4 regions of the Psychrobacillus sp. NPDC093180 genome follow, and region 3 is predicted to be linked to each of the others. Evidence: riboswitches for the same ligand, from Rfam matches in the RefSeq annotation. Region 3 holds a riboswitch; each other region holds the start of a gene.
The links. Region 3 has a riboswitch for S-adenosylmethionine ahead of mtnK (S-methyl-5-thioribose kinase). Riboswitches for the same ligand answer to the same signal wherever they lie in the genome.
Positions count from the first base shown of each region.

Region 1: another riboswitch for S-adenosylmethionine. It lies ahead of metA (homoserine O-acetyltransferase MetA); the one in region 3 lies ahead of mtnK (S-methyl-5-thioribose kinase).
Region 2: another riboswitch for S-adenosylmethionine. It lies ahead of ACIP9W_RS07935 (MetQ/NlpA family ABC transporter substrate-binding protein); the one in region 3 lies ahead of mtnK (S-methyl-5-thioribose kinase).
Region 4: another riboswitch for S-adenosylmethionine. It lies ahead of ACIP9W_RS10310 (methionine ABC transporter ATP-binding protein); the one in region 3 lies ahead of mtnK (S-methyl-5-thioribose kinase).

Region 1 is NZ_JBIVOJ010000004.1:190,843-193,986, reverse strand. Features, by position in the region: gene ACIP9W_RS08065 (aldo/keto reductase) at 63-995, shown strand; gene metA (homoserine O-acetyltransferase MetA) at 1,026-1,934, opposite strand; SAM riboswitch class I at 2,017-2,125, opposite strand; gene ACIP9W_RS08055 (methyl-accepting chemotaxis protein) at 2,382-3,144, opposite strand, start outside.
Region 2 is NZ_JBIVOJ010000004.1:165,706-168,849, reverse strand. Features, by position in the region: partial or broken gene ACIP9W_RS07940 (methionine ABC transporter ATP-binding protein) at 1-126, opposite strand, end outside; gene ACIP9W_RS07935 (MetQ/NlpA family ABC transporter substrate-binding protein) at 273-1,109, opposite strand; SAM riboswitch class I at 1,237-1,339, opposite strand; gene odhB (2-oxoglutarate dehydrogenase complex dihydrolipoyllysine-residue succinyltransferase) at 1,846-3,069, opposite strand; gene ACIP9W_RS07925 (2-oxoglutarate dehydrogenase E1 component) at 3,103-3,144, opposite strand, start outside.
Region 3 is NZ_JBIVOJ010000015.1:70,114-73,257, reverse strand. Features, by position in the region: gene mtnA (S-methyl-5-thioribose-1-phosphate isomerase) at 1-670, opposite strand, end outside; gene mtnK (S-methyl-5-thioribose kinase) at 667-1,857, opposite strand; SAM riboswitch class I at 1,932-2,086, opposite strand; SAM riboswitch class I at 2,263-2,368, shown strand; gene mtnW (2,3-diketo-5-methylthiopentyl-1-phosphate enolase) at 2,449-3,144, shown strand, end outside.
Region 4 is NZ_JBIVOJ010000006.1:52,253-55,396, reverse strand. Features, by position in the region: gene ACIP9W_RS10330 (arsenate reductase family protein) at 1-351, shown strand, start outside; gene gcvH (glycine cleavage system protein GcvH) at 427-807, shown strand; gene ACIP9W_RS10320 (toprim domain-containing protein) at 884-1,234, shown strand; gene ACIP9W_RS10315 (thioredoxin family protein) at 1,246-1,566, shown strand; SAM riboswitch class I at 1,608-1,712, shown strand; gene ACIP9W_RS10310 (methionine ABC transporter ATP-binding protein) at 1,802-2,827, shown strand; gene ACIP9W_RS10305 (methionine ABC transporter permease) at 2,820-3,144, shown strand, end outside.

The DNA.
Region 1 (3,144 bases), on a different contig from region 3:
TTTAGTTCGTATTACTGGTAAGATAATAGAGAATATTCTAACAAGGAGTTGTTATGACGATTATGGTAGCTAAAGTAGAGATTGGTAAGACGGGTCTATTCGTAAATCCAGTAGGGCTTGGTACAAATGCAGTAGGAGGGCATAATCTTTTTCCCAATTTAAACGATGAGACTGGAAAGGAGATTGTTCGCACAGCAATTAATAATGGAATCGACTTTTTAGATACAGCTTTCATCTATGGTAAAGGAAGATCAGAAGAGTTAATTGGAGAAGTATTAAAAGAAAGTAAGAACCGTCATGACATTGTTATAGCTTCAAAAGGCGGGCATAAATTGGAAAATGACCAAGTTCTAATAGACAACTCTCCTAAGTTTTTGAGAGAAACAGTCGAAAATAGCTTGCGTAGCCTGCAAACAGATTATATTGATTTATTTTATATACACTACCCAGATGAAAACACGCCAAAAGCAGAAGCTATTGGGGCACTTCACCGTTTAAAAGAGGAAGGAAAAATACGTGCCATTGGTGTATCGAATTTTACTTTGGAGCAACTAAAAGAAGGTAACCAAGATGGCTATATTGATGTTCTCCAATCGGGTTACAATCTATTAAAACGTGATGCAGAAAATGAATTTCTGCCATATACAAGAGAGTATACTATTTCTTTTATACCTTATTTCCCACTAGCTTCTGGTTTATTGACAGGAAAGTTCGATAAAAATAGTACATTTGAAGATGGCCGTTCAAAAAATCCATTATTTCAAGGAGAAGCATTTGTGCGTAACTTAGAAAAAGTAGAACAATTGCGCCAAATAGCTAATGATAAAGATGCCGAGGTTTCAAATATTGTGCTTGCCTGGTATTTATCTCAACAGGGTATCGATGTAATCATACCTGGAGCTAAAAAACCGGAGCAAGTTTTAGCTAATATCAAAACATTAGAAGTGCAGCTAACACCTACTGAGGTAGCAGAAATTGATCGTATTTTTAGATAAACAAAACACAGAGCGAACGCTCTGTGTTTTTTATTCCCATTCAAAAGGTGTTGCTTGGTATACGTAATAATTCAACCAGTTCGAAAATAGTAAATGTGTATGAGAACGCCATGTATTTAATGGCTCGTTTGCCGGGTCGTCATTAGGGAAATAATTAGCAGGCACATCCATATCAATTCCTTTAGATAGATCACGGTTATATTCATCCGCTAAAGTAGTCGCATCATATTCTAAATGACCGGTAACCATAATTTGTTTTGCATCATTCGAAATAACAAGAAATACACCAGATTCATCAGAGATAGAAAGTAAGTTTAGTTCTGGATGTTTTTTTATTTCTTCATAAGAAACAGATGTAAAGCGAGATACCGGTGCGTGAAAAACATCATTAAATCCCCGTACTAAATCTACTGTTAAATCAGATAATCGATGAGCAAACACCCCAAAACATTTCTTTGGTAATTCATATTTTCCGATTCCATAGTGATGGTATAAAGCAGCTTGTGCCCCCCAGCAAATATTTAATACAGAGGTCACATTCGTTTTGGTCCAATCCATTATTTGGACCATCTCTTCCCAGTAATTTACGTCTTCAAATGCTAAATGCTCAATTGGAGCTCCTGTTATAATCATCCCATCATATTTTCGATGCTTGATATCCTCAAACGTTGTGTAAAACGTATTTAAGTGGGTTTTACTAACATTTTTCGATTCATGTGTAGCCATATGCATAAACTCAATATTCACTTGCAATGGTGTGTTCCCTAATAATCTTAAAAGCTGCAATTCTGTTCTTTCTTTCTCGGGCATTAAATTTAATATAATAATATTTAATGGACGTATATCCTGTGCTACCGCACGCTCCTCATCCATCACAAATATTTTTTCTTTTTTAAGTAATTCTGTTGCTGGCAACTGTTTTGGTACATTAATCGGCATTGTCTTCCTCTTCCTTTCTATGTAACATAAAAAAACCTCTTTTCTTATGGATAAGAAAAGAGGTTTTATAAATAGCTCTCAGTTCTTATCTCTCAAGACAAAAAATCTTGTAGGAGTTAGCACCTTTCTGACAATATCAGAGGTTGCTGAAGCTTCACAGGGCCATATCCCTCTGCTTCTCTTGATAAGAATATTAATTTGTTGGTTTATGTAATCTAGTAAATACTACCATGCGCCAAATATTTATGCAACATTTGAAATTAATAAAAAGATTATAGTAAAAGATATTCTAGTAGTAAGGTCTTTATTCATGCTTTTCATTCAATTTAAGAACAAGCTTGTTTGCATAGAATTTTAATACTTTCTGAAAAATATCAGATATAGTTTGATTTCACAAAACCCTTCCGAATAGAGCATTCTCCATTCGAAAGGGTTTACTAATTGATTTTAGACTTTAAAGCGATTTACCGCCTCTGTTAATTTCTCACTTAGTTCTGTTAGTGTCTCTGAAGATTCTGCTACAGATTGGATCGCGCGAAGTTGTTCATCAGACGATGCACTTACTTCTTCACAAGCAGCTGCCGTTTGCTGAGAAGTTGCTGCCATCAGTTGAATCGTTTCCACTACTTGTTCTTTATACTTGGAAACCTGTTCAATTTCCTCGGATACTTCATCAATGGAAGTCTGCATATTCGCCATTAAAGCTGAGATTTCTTCAAAAGTAATTTGTGTATCTGTTACAACCGTGCCCTGAGCTTGGAATGTTTCTCTTGTTTCGTTCATCTGCTTGCTAACTAAAACGGATTCTTGCTGTAGCTCAGTTATTGTCTTTTTGACTTCATCAGTAGCTCTGGCAGATTGCTCTGCCAGTTTTCTTACTTCCTCTGCAACTACCGCAAAACCTTTTCCATGTTCGCCAGCTCTTGCTGCTTCGATACTAGCATTTAAAGCAAGTAAATTTGTTTGCGCCGAAATTTCCATAATCGTTTCCATGACCCCTCCGATTGCTTTTACTTTGCTTTCTAAAGTACCAACAACATCGGACATTGACTTCAAATTGGATTCCCAATTATGAAATGATGATTTCAATTCACGCATTTGACTTTGACCGTTAGTGTTCATCGCGTTTGCTTTCGTTGCAATGTCGGTCATAGCGATTGATTTTGCATTGATTAAGTTTATTTGTTCGCTTAGGTGTGCAGAGTTATTT
Region 2 (3,144 bases), on a different contig from region 3:
AGCTCCACTAAATCCAATTACTCCAAATATATCGCCTTTATGAACAGTCAACTCTACATTTTCAAGTGCAGTAATCGTTCGTTTTCCTGAGACGAATGTTTTAGATACTTTGCGAAATTCAATCATTCAGTTTCCTCCTTACATTGAAATGCTATAGTTTGCAATATTACTCGTACGTCTCTACTAATTTCCTTTCTCTTCTCTTCGTTCAAATCAGAAGATAATAGTGTGGGATTATCCGCAAATTCAGAAGACGTTGTTTCTGAATGATGTTAAAATGCTGGTACAACAGCCCCTTCATATTTCTCTAAAATGAATTCTCTTACTTTTTCCGTTGTTAACGCTGCAGCAATTTTTTGTATAGCTTCGTCATTTTGATTGTCCTTTCTAGAAACTAAAATATTCACATATGGAGATTCATTTCCTTCGATGATTAGTGCATCTTCTAATGGTTTGAACCCTCCCTCTAATGCATAGTTTGTATTAATAGCTGCAATGTCAACGTCATCCAACGCTCTTACTAGTAATGGTCCATCAATATCAACAAACTCTAAGTTCTTTTCATTTTTTGTAATATCTTGAACTGTGTACGAACCTTCCACATCCGTAGCAAGCTCAATTATTCCATTTTCCGCAAATAAGAGTAATGCTCTGGAAAAGTTAACCGGGTCGTTTGGTACAGCGACTTTTGCCCCTTCATCTAATTGAGTGATATCATCAATTTTCTTGGAGTAAACACCGAAAGGTTCTATATGAACTCCTTGTACGTTTACAAGATCAATACCACTATCCTTATTGACTTGCTCTAAAAATGGTGTGTGTTGAAAGAAGTTTGCATCTAAGTCACCATCAGCGGTTGATTGGTTCGTTTGTATACCATCTTGTGTGATAATAATATCTAACTCAATTCCCTCTGCTTTTAAATCATCTGAAATATGTTGCAAAATCTCTGCATGAGGAGTTGTTGAAGCACTGATTTTAACCTTTGTTAGTTCTTCATTACTTTTCGTATCACCTTTTACACTAGAAGTAACTTCCTCACTAGAACCACAAGCCGCTAAAAGCAAGACAAACAAAGATAAAATTGACCATGCCATCCATTTTTTCATCCAAACTCTCTCCTTTTCTTTATCTTATTAATTTGATTAAACTTATTAATATACTTGGTATTAAGTCATTAAAAAAACCCCTTTCAGATTATGAGAACTGAAGAGGTACATTAGAAAATCTAACCTCTTCTCATCTTTCGAATTTAATCGGTGGATTTAGCACAGTTTTGCAGTTGCAATCTGTTGCTGAAGCTTCGCAGGGCCATTCCCTCAGCTTCTCTTGATAAGAAGAATTTCATATGAAATTTTATTTAACTATACATAACACAATATTATAAGTCAATACTTTTTATTCAAAAAATAAAATATTAGGAATATTTAATGTTTGTGGAGTGGAATCATAAATATATAGAGACACAGAACAAAAGCACTAAAGCACCTATCTTTGGCGTGCTTTATCAAATGTGAACAATGATTGGAATGACACACATAATAGAGAAAATGCGTCTTAGGGAGATACAGAAATAGCAATTGATTTCCGCTCCAGGCAGATGCGTAGTGGCGGTGAAAGCTCATCGCTAACCCTGGGGAAAGCTTCCGCCCTGAAGCGAAAAACCTACTGGACACTTAACAGCACATTCTTATGACGCATTATCCCTTTATAACATACAAGGTGAAAATCTCCATAACTAATGTTACTAGAAAAATGTTACCCATGTATCTAAATTTTTGTAGTTTCCCAAGTAGTAAAAAAAGTGCAGATACTCACATAATGAGTATCTGCACTATTCACATTTTATGAATTTAACATTAAATCTTCCGGGTTTTCAAGAAGCTCTTTTACCATTTTTAAGAATCCAACTGAGTCTTTTCCATCGATTACACGGTGATCATAAGATAATGCTACATACATCATCGGACGAATTTGCACTTCATCACCAACAGCGATTGGACGCTTTTGAATTGTGTGCATTCCTAGGATACCAACCTGTGTTCCGTTTAGAATCGGTGTAGAAAGTAGTGATCCGAATACGCCACCGTTTGTAATTGTAAATGATCCGCCTGCCATATCAGAAAGCGCTAATTTGTTATCACGAGCCTTTTTAGCAAGTTCTCCAATATTTCCTTCGATTTCAGCAAAGTTTTTACGATCAGCATCACGAACGATCGGCACTACTAAACCGCCTTCTGTTGATACAGCGATCCCGATATCGTAGAAGTTGTTTTTCACAATATCTGTTCCATCAATTTGTGAATTTACATAAGGATATTTCTTAAGAGCAGCAACTACAGCTTTTGTAAAGAATGACATAAATCCAAGACGCACATCGTTTTGCTCAAAGAATTGGTCTTTCTTGCGTGAACGTAAAGCCATTACATTAGTCATATCGATTTCATTGAAAGTTGTAAGCATTGCCGTGTTTTGTTTTACTTCTAGTAAACGAGAAGCAATTGTTTGACGACGACGAGACATTTTCTCGCGAGTAGTACGGCCATCGTCTTCTTTTGGTGCAGTAGCTGCAGGCGCCGGTGCTGCTTTTGGTGCTGGTGCAGAACCATGTGCTGCAACGTCTTGTACACGAACACGTCCCATTGGATCAACTGGTGAAATTTCACTTAAGTTAATACCTTTCTCACGAGCTAGTTTACGAGCTGCTGGGCTTGCAATTGTGCGATCCTGCTCAGATGAAGTTTCTTCTACTACAGGAGCTGCTGCCGCTTGAGGTGCCGCCGCCGGTGTAGCTTCTGCCTCTGGTGCTTTTGGTGCAGCTGCTGCTGCTCCTGAACCTGCTCCAACTACAGCAATTACTTGACCTACTTGAACTGTATCACCTTCAGCAGCAAGTAACTCACTAACAACTCCAGCTTCCTCTGAAATTACTTCGACATTAACTTTATCTGTTTCAAGCTCAACGATGAACTCACCTTTTTCTACTGTATCACCCGGTTGTTTTAACCATTGCGCAATAGTACCTTCTGTAATCGATTCTGCTAATTCTGGAACAATAATTTCTGCCACTTGAATTTCCTCCTCTGACTATCCTAGCTTCTCTTATAAACTTTTTAATGCTTCATCAATGATTCGTGCTTGTTC
Region 3 (3,144 bases):
CTGTCGTATGAGCGGCCATACTATCCGTAATCAAAGTGACATCGACTCCAGATTGTTGAAGCTCCCATACAGTAAGTCGTGCTCCTTGAAAAACAGGTCTCGTTTCACAAGCATATACTTGAAACTGCTTTCCTTTTTCAGCACCTAGATGGAAAGGTGCTAGTGCAGTTCCATATTTTGCAGTTGCAATCGTGCCTGCATTACAAATAGTCATGACTTTTGTAAAATCTTCAAGTAAAGATAATGCATATTCACCAATAGCACGGCAGGATTCCTCATCTTCTTTGTATATGCTATCTGCTTCCTCTAATAATTGTCTCTTCGCTTCTTGTACAGTTTCCGCCTGCTCCACTGAACCACGTAGGCGCTCCAAAGCCCACACTAAATTGACAGCTGTTGGTCTAGATCCAGCTAAATATAGTGCATCTTTACTTAGTAATTGATAGAATTCCTCCAATGAATTGGTTTCGTAAAACTGTGCTGCTGCTGCTAATCCATAGGTAGCGGTAATACCAATTGCTGGAGCTCCTCGAACTTTTAAAGTTAAGATGGCATCATATACATCTTCCAGTGTTTCTAGAGTTTCATACACTACTTCAAGCGGTAACTTTTGTTGATTCAATATTTCAAGTTTATTATTGTTCCATTTGATCGATAACGGAATAGTCATTTTTGCAACTCCTCAAGTAAAACAATTACCGCTTGGATAGAACTTATACTTTCGCGTTTCAATAAGAGAAGTTCTCCGATGCGTAATGCTTGTTTCTTAGACAGAATTCTTTTTTCATCCTCTACAATTCCGTCCAAGTCTTTTACATGGGCTAAGCCAATCGTTCTCCTAATTAACTCACAACCAGCAAAACCAAGAGTATCTCGGAAAATCTTATTCAATACATAAGCTTTAAATCCTTTTGTATCTTTATATGATTCCACCGCCTTGTTTTCCCAAAGTTCCGAAAAATCAGCAGAAAATACTTCCCATGTTTGTTCAATATGGCGGAGGATTACATCTCGCTGCTCTCCTTCTCTTGTAATCGTTTGAACAATTAAATTGGCTAAAAATAAGCCCACGTCAAATCCAATTGGCCCATAAAAAGCGAATTCCGGATCAATTACTTTCGTTTCCGTTTCACTCGCAAAAATACTTCCTGTATGCAAATCTCCGTGCAGTAAAGCCTCTGCTTCTGTTAAAAAGCTTTTCTTTAATTTTGCCACTTCTAATTTTAGAAGTTCATTATTCCAAATGGCTTCCACCTCTGCTCGCAAGGAAGGTTCAAAATCATTTGTTTCATGGTCAAAAAATGGATCTGTAAAAATTAAATCCTCTGTAATTTTACATAGCTCTGGATTGGAAAACTCTGAAACTAGTTTCTTTTTTTCAAATGGATGCAATGCAAAATCAGACGTATGGAATAAGGTTTGCGCAAGATATTTCCCAATATCGGTCGCTAACTTTGGATAGGACTCAAGGCCGATCAATCCTTCCCTTGCAATAGTGAGACGGGATAAGTCCTCCATCACGGTAATCGCCAATTCTTCATCAATTGCGTATACTTCTGGTACTAGTCCTGCTGCAAATTCCCCGTGTTTTTTAAGAGCAGTTGCTTCAATTAGCGCACGCTTCAATGTTAGTGGCCAGCTTTCACCAACTACCTTTGCATAGGGTAATGCTTGTTTTAAAATGATACCCTTCCCGCTTCTCAAGTCCTTAATGTGAAAAACATAATTCAGATTACCATCGCCAATTTCACTACAAGTAAGTTGCGCATCATCCGAAAAAAGGTTCAAATTTTTTGCGTATATGATAGCCTGCTCTTCTGTTAAAGATTCATATTGTTTCTTCGTGGCAATTGTCATTTTTCTCTACCTTCCTTTTACAAAATAAAAAACCTCTTTCCAAAGAAAGAGGCGTAGAATAAGAGACTTCTCGCCTCTTATCTTTCAGAAAGTTTCCTTTCTGATGGAATTAGCACCGTGCCTTAAGAGATCTTCATCTCGGCGCAAAAAGCGCCCCGTCTCACAACGGTATTACGGTCGGTTGCTGGGCTTCATCGGGCCATTACCCTCTGCCTGCTCTTGATAAGAGTGCTATTATTTTTCACGTAATGTTATTTGATTAGAATCCTAGCATACTCAAAAAAGAATTGTCAATTACCTTTTTAAATTTTATAAAAAATCTAAATACTGTATTGACATAATACCCGTTGCATGAAATAATCATTATTAATTTGACAATATAACGTAATTTTAATTGAATAATTTTTCTTATTTAGAGCAGGTGGAGGGACGAGCCCTATGATACCCGGCAACCGATTCAGTAATTGAACACGGTGCTAATTCTTGCAGTCAGTTGACTGAGAAATAAGAAGTTGTTAACTACTTAACCTCTTCTTGTTTGAAGAGGTTTTTTATATTATTGGGCAATTTATATTAAAGGAGATTGAAATTATGAGTGGAGTAACTTCTGTTTATCAATTATACGGAAAGCCTGGATCATTCGAAAAAAAAGCAGAAGGCATCGCTTTAGGTCTAACAATTGGTTCATGGACCGATTTACCTTTACTGGAACAAGAACAATTAAAACAGCATAAAGGGAATGTTGTTTCGATTAAGGAATATGAAAATATACAACACCCAACCAAATTAGATCAAATAAAAGCAGAGATAAAGATAGAATATCCTAGTGTCAACTTTTCACCAGATTTACCTGCCATACTAACAACTGTTTTTGGCAAATTATCATTAGACGGTGAAGTGAAACTATTAGACTTAGAATTTTCTCCAGAGCTATTAGCAAATTTTCCAGGACCGAGGTTTGGTATTGAGCAAATAAGAAACGTATTAAATGTACATAATCGACCACTCATCATGAGCATTTTCAAAGGAGTCATTGGAAGGGACATCGATTATTTAGCAGAACAGCTTCGACATCAAGCACTTGGAGGGGTAGATTTAGTAAAAGACGATGAGATTCTTTTCGACAATCCATTAACCCCTTTTGAAAAACGAATTACAACTGCCAAGGAAGTATTGCGTCAAGTGTATGAAGAAACTGGACATCGTACACTTTATGCGGTGAATTTATCAGGACGAACGTCTGGTTTACGAGAAAAGGCTAAAATGGCGAAAGAACTCGGTGCAGAT
Region 4 (3,144 bases), on a different contig from region 3:
TTTTTTGGTTATCCTAAATGTAGTTCATGTAATAAAGCGAGTAAGTGGTTGAAGGACAAAGATGTAGAATTTACATATCATCACATTGTGGAGGACCCTCCCACAAAAGAATTAGTAAAAGAAATACTAGAAAAAACGAATATCGAATTAAAGAAACTTTTTAATACGAGTGGTACAAAATATAGAGAGTTACAATTAAAGGAAAAGTTACCGAATATGACAGAGGCAGAACAAATCGAAACGCTAGTATTCGATGGGATGCTTGTGAAACGACCACTTGTTTTTGATGGTAAGCAGTTGACGCTTGGTTTTAAAGAAGAAGAGTTTGAACAAATTTGGTCAAACAACTAAAGTAGCTTGTTTTTACTATAAAAATGTGTGAATATTATAGATGAATATATAACTTATTTGAGAGGGGTATAATTTATGAGCACACCAAAAGATTTGAAATACTCAGAAGAACATGAATGGGTAAAAACAGAAGGTGGAAATGCACGTATCGGTATTACTCATTTTGCGCAATCTGAGCTTGGGGATATCGTGTTTGTCGAGCTTCCACAAGTGGGAGACGATATTAAAGCAGGAGACCCATTCGGTAGTGTGGAATCAGTAAAAACTGTTTCAGAACTTTATGCTCCAATTAGCGGAAAAGTGGTTGAAGTGAACAGTGAGCTAGAAGATAGCCCTGAATTTGTAAACGAATCTCCGTATGAAAATGCATGGATGATCGTTGTTGAGCCATCAAATGCTTCAGAAATCGATGGTTTATTAACTGCTGACCAATATGAAGAATTAATTTCAGAATAATAATTAAAACGCCGGTTAATTGTCGGCGTTTTTTTCATATACTGAGTTAACGATGAAGATTAGGGAGAGAAGCTAATTGGCTAATGTATTTAGTGAAAAAGTAATTCTCGTCGAAGGAAGGTCGGATAAGCTTCAGCTTTTGCGACTTCTTGATGAATCCCCAGAAATTATTTGTACAAATGGTACAATCTCCAATGTAAAGCTAGAGGAAATCTTAAGCCCATATGATGACTTGCCGATCTATGCTTTTTTAGATGCAGATAAATCAGGTGAGCAAATACGTTCAATCGTCCGAAAAGAATATCCAGAAGCAATTCATCTATACACAAATCCGATGTATTGTGAAGTCGCAAATACCCCTTTCAAAGTTTTGGCTTCTATATTGAAACGTGTTAATATTAAAGTGAAAAAAGAATTTTTACTTTAGGATGATGTTTTGTGAATGAATGGACGCGTGAACAATGGGAGCATTACAAAAATAACAACGAGCTTTCATTATTCTATCTTTATACACCGATGTGCGGTACATGCATGGTGGCAAGCAAGATGATGCAAGTGATCGACGTATTAGTGCCAAATCCAGTAGGCCAAGCAAATATAAATTACCTCGAAAGCCTGGCAATGGAATATGAAATAGAAAGCGTCCCATGCTTACTGATCGCCAAAAAGGGACGCGTATATAAAAAAATATATGCTTTTCAATCCGTTCCTTTTCTGCTAGAAACAATAAAAAATATTGACGATCAAGCGATCATGTGATAGTATACTTCTTACTGAGCTTTACCAATTAAATAGTATTACTCTTATTAAGAGTGGTGGAGGGAAGTGCCCTACGAAGCCCGGCAACCGTCATGTAAATGAAATGGTGCCAAATCACACAAAGCAAACGCTTTGGGAAATGAGAGAATGGATAAGTTCTTTTCGATGGATAACTTACTTCCCTTCTGCTCTTTTGCAGAAGGGATTTTTTAATATTGGAAGGTGTGAGATTTACATGATAAGTTTAAAAGATGTTTCGAAGAAGTTTAAAACGAAACTAGGTACGATAATTGCTGTTGATGATGTAAATCTTGATATAAAGCAAGGCGAAATTTTCGGCATTATTGGATATAGTGGTGCTGGAAAAAGTACAATGATCCGTTTGCTAAATGGATTAGAGAAACCAACTGCTGGACAAATTATTGTGAACGGAAAAGAAATTACATCGATAAATGAGGAAAAGCTTCGTCAAGTTCGACATAAGGTAAGTATGATTTTCCAACATTTTAATCTGTTATGGTCCCGAACAGTTGCAGAAAATATTGCATTCCCGCTTGAAATTGCTGGGGTTCCAAAGGATCAACGAGTAGCGCGTGTTAATGAATTGATTGAACTTGTGGGATTAGAGGGAAGAGGAAATTATTATCCTTCACAACTATCAGGCGGGCAGAAACAGCGTGTAGGAATTGCTCGTGCATTGGCAAATCGTCCAGAAGTTCTACTCTGTGATGAGGCGACATCTGCACTGGATCCAGAAACAACGGACGCTATTTTAGATTTATTAGTTAGTATCAACGAGAAACTTGGTTTAACCATTGTATTGATCACTCACGAAATGCAAGTCATTCAAAAGATTTGTAATCGAGTGGCAGTTATGGAAGGTGGACGAGTTGTAGAAGAAGGGGATGTGCTAGAAGTCTTCCAAAATCCACAACGACCTATAACAAAACGATTTGTTTCGCAAGTTTCTGAACCGACGCAAACAATGCAAACGATACAAAATTTAGTGGATATATATCCAAACGGTAAGTTAATCAAACTCACTTTTGTAGGAGAACAAACAGAGCAACCAATACTTTCTAGGCTAATCAAACAATTCGAGCTAGAAGTAAATATCGTGCAAGGAAATATTTCGCATACAAAAAGTGGTGCATTTGGGACATTAATTCTTCAAATAGATGGCGACGCATTAGCCGTCGATGAAGCAATACGATTTATACATGAACAGAAAGTAAGTACAGAGGTGATCAACAATGATTAATACGCTTTTTCCGAATGTTGATTGGCCTAAAATGTGGGAAGCAGCACTAGAGACATTATATATGACAGCAGTTTCCACTATCTTAACTGCAATTTTTGGTTTAGCACTTGGGCTACTATTATTTTTAACAAGTCCACATCAAGCATGGGCAAATAAATTAGCGAATTGGTTAACAGGGGCTATAGTTAATATTTTCAGATCTATCCCTTTTATTATTTTAATCATTTTGCTTATTCCTTTTACGAAATTACTACTTGATACAATTCGTGGCCCAAACGCAGCTTTCCCAGCTCTAGTAATTGGAGCAGCTCCGTTCT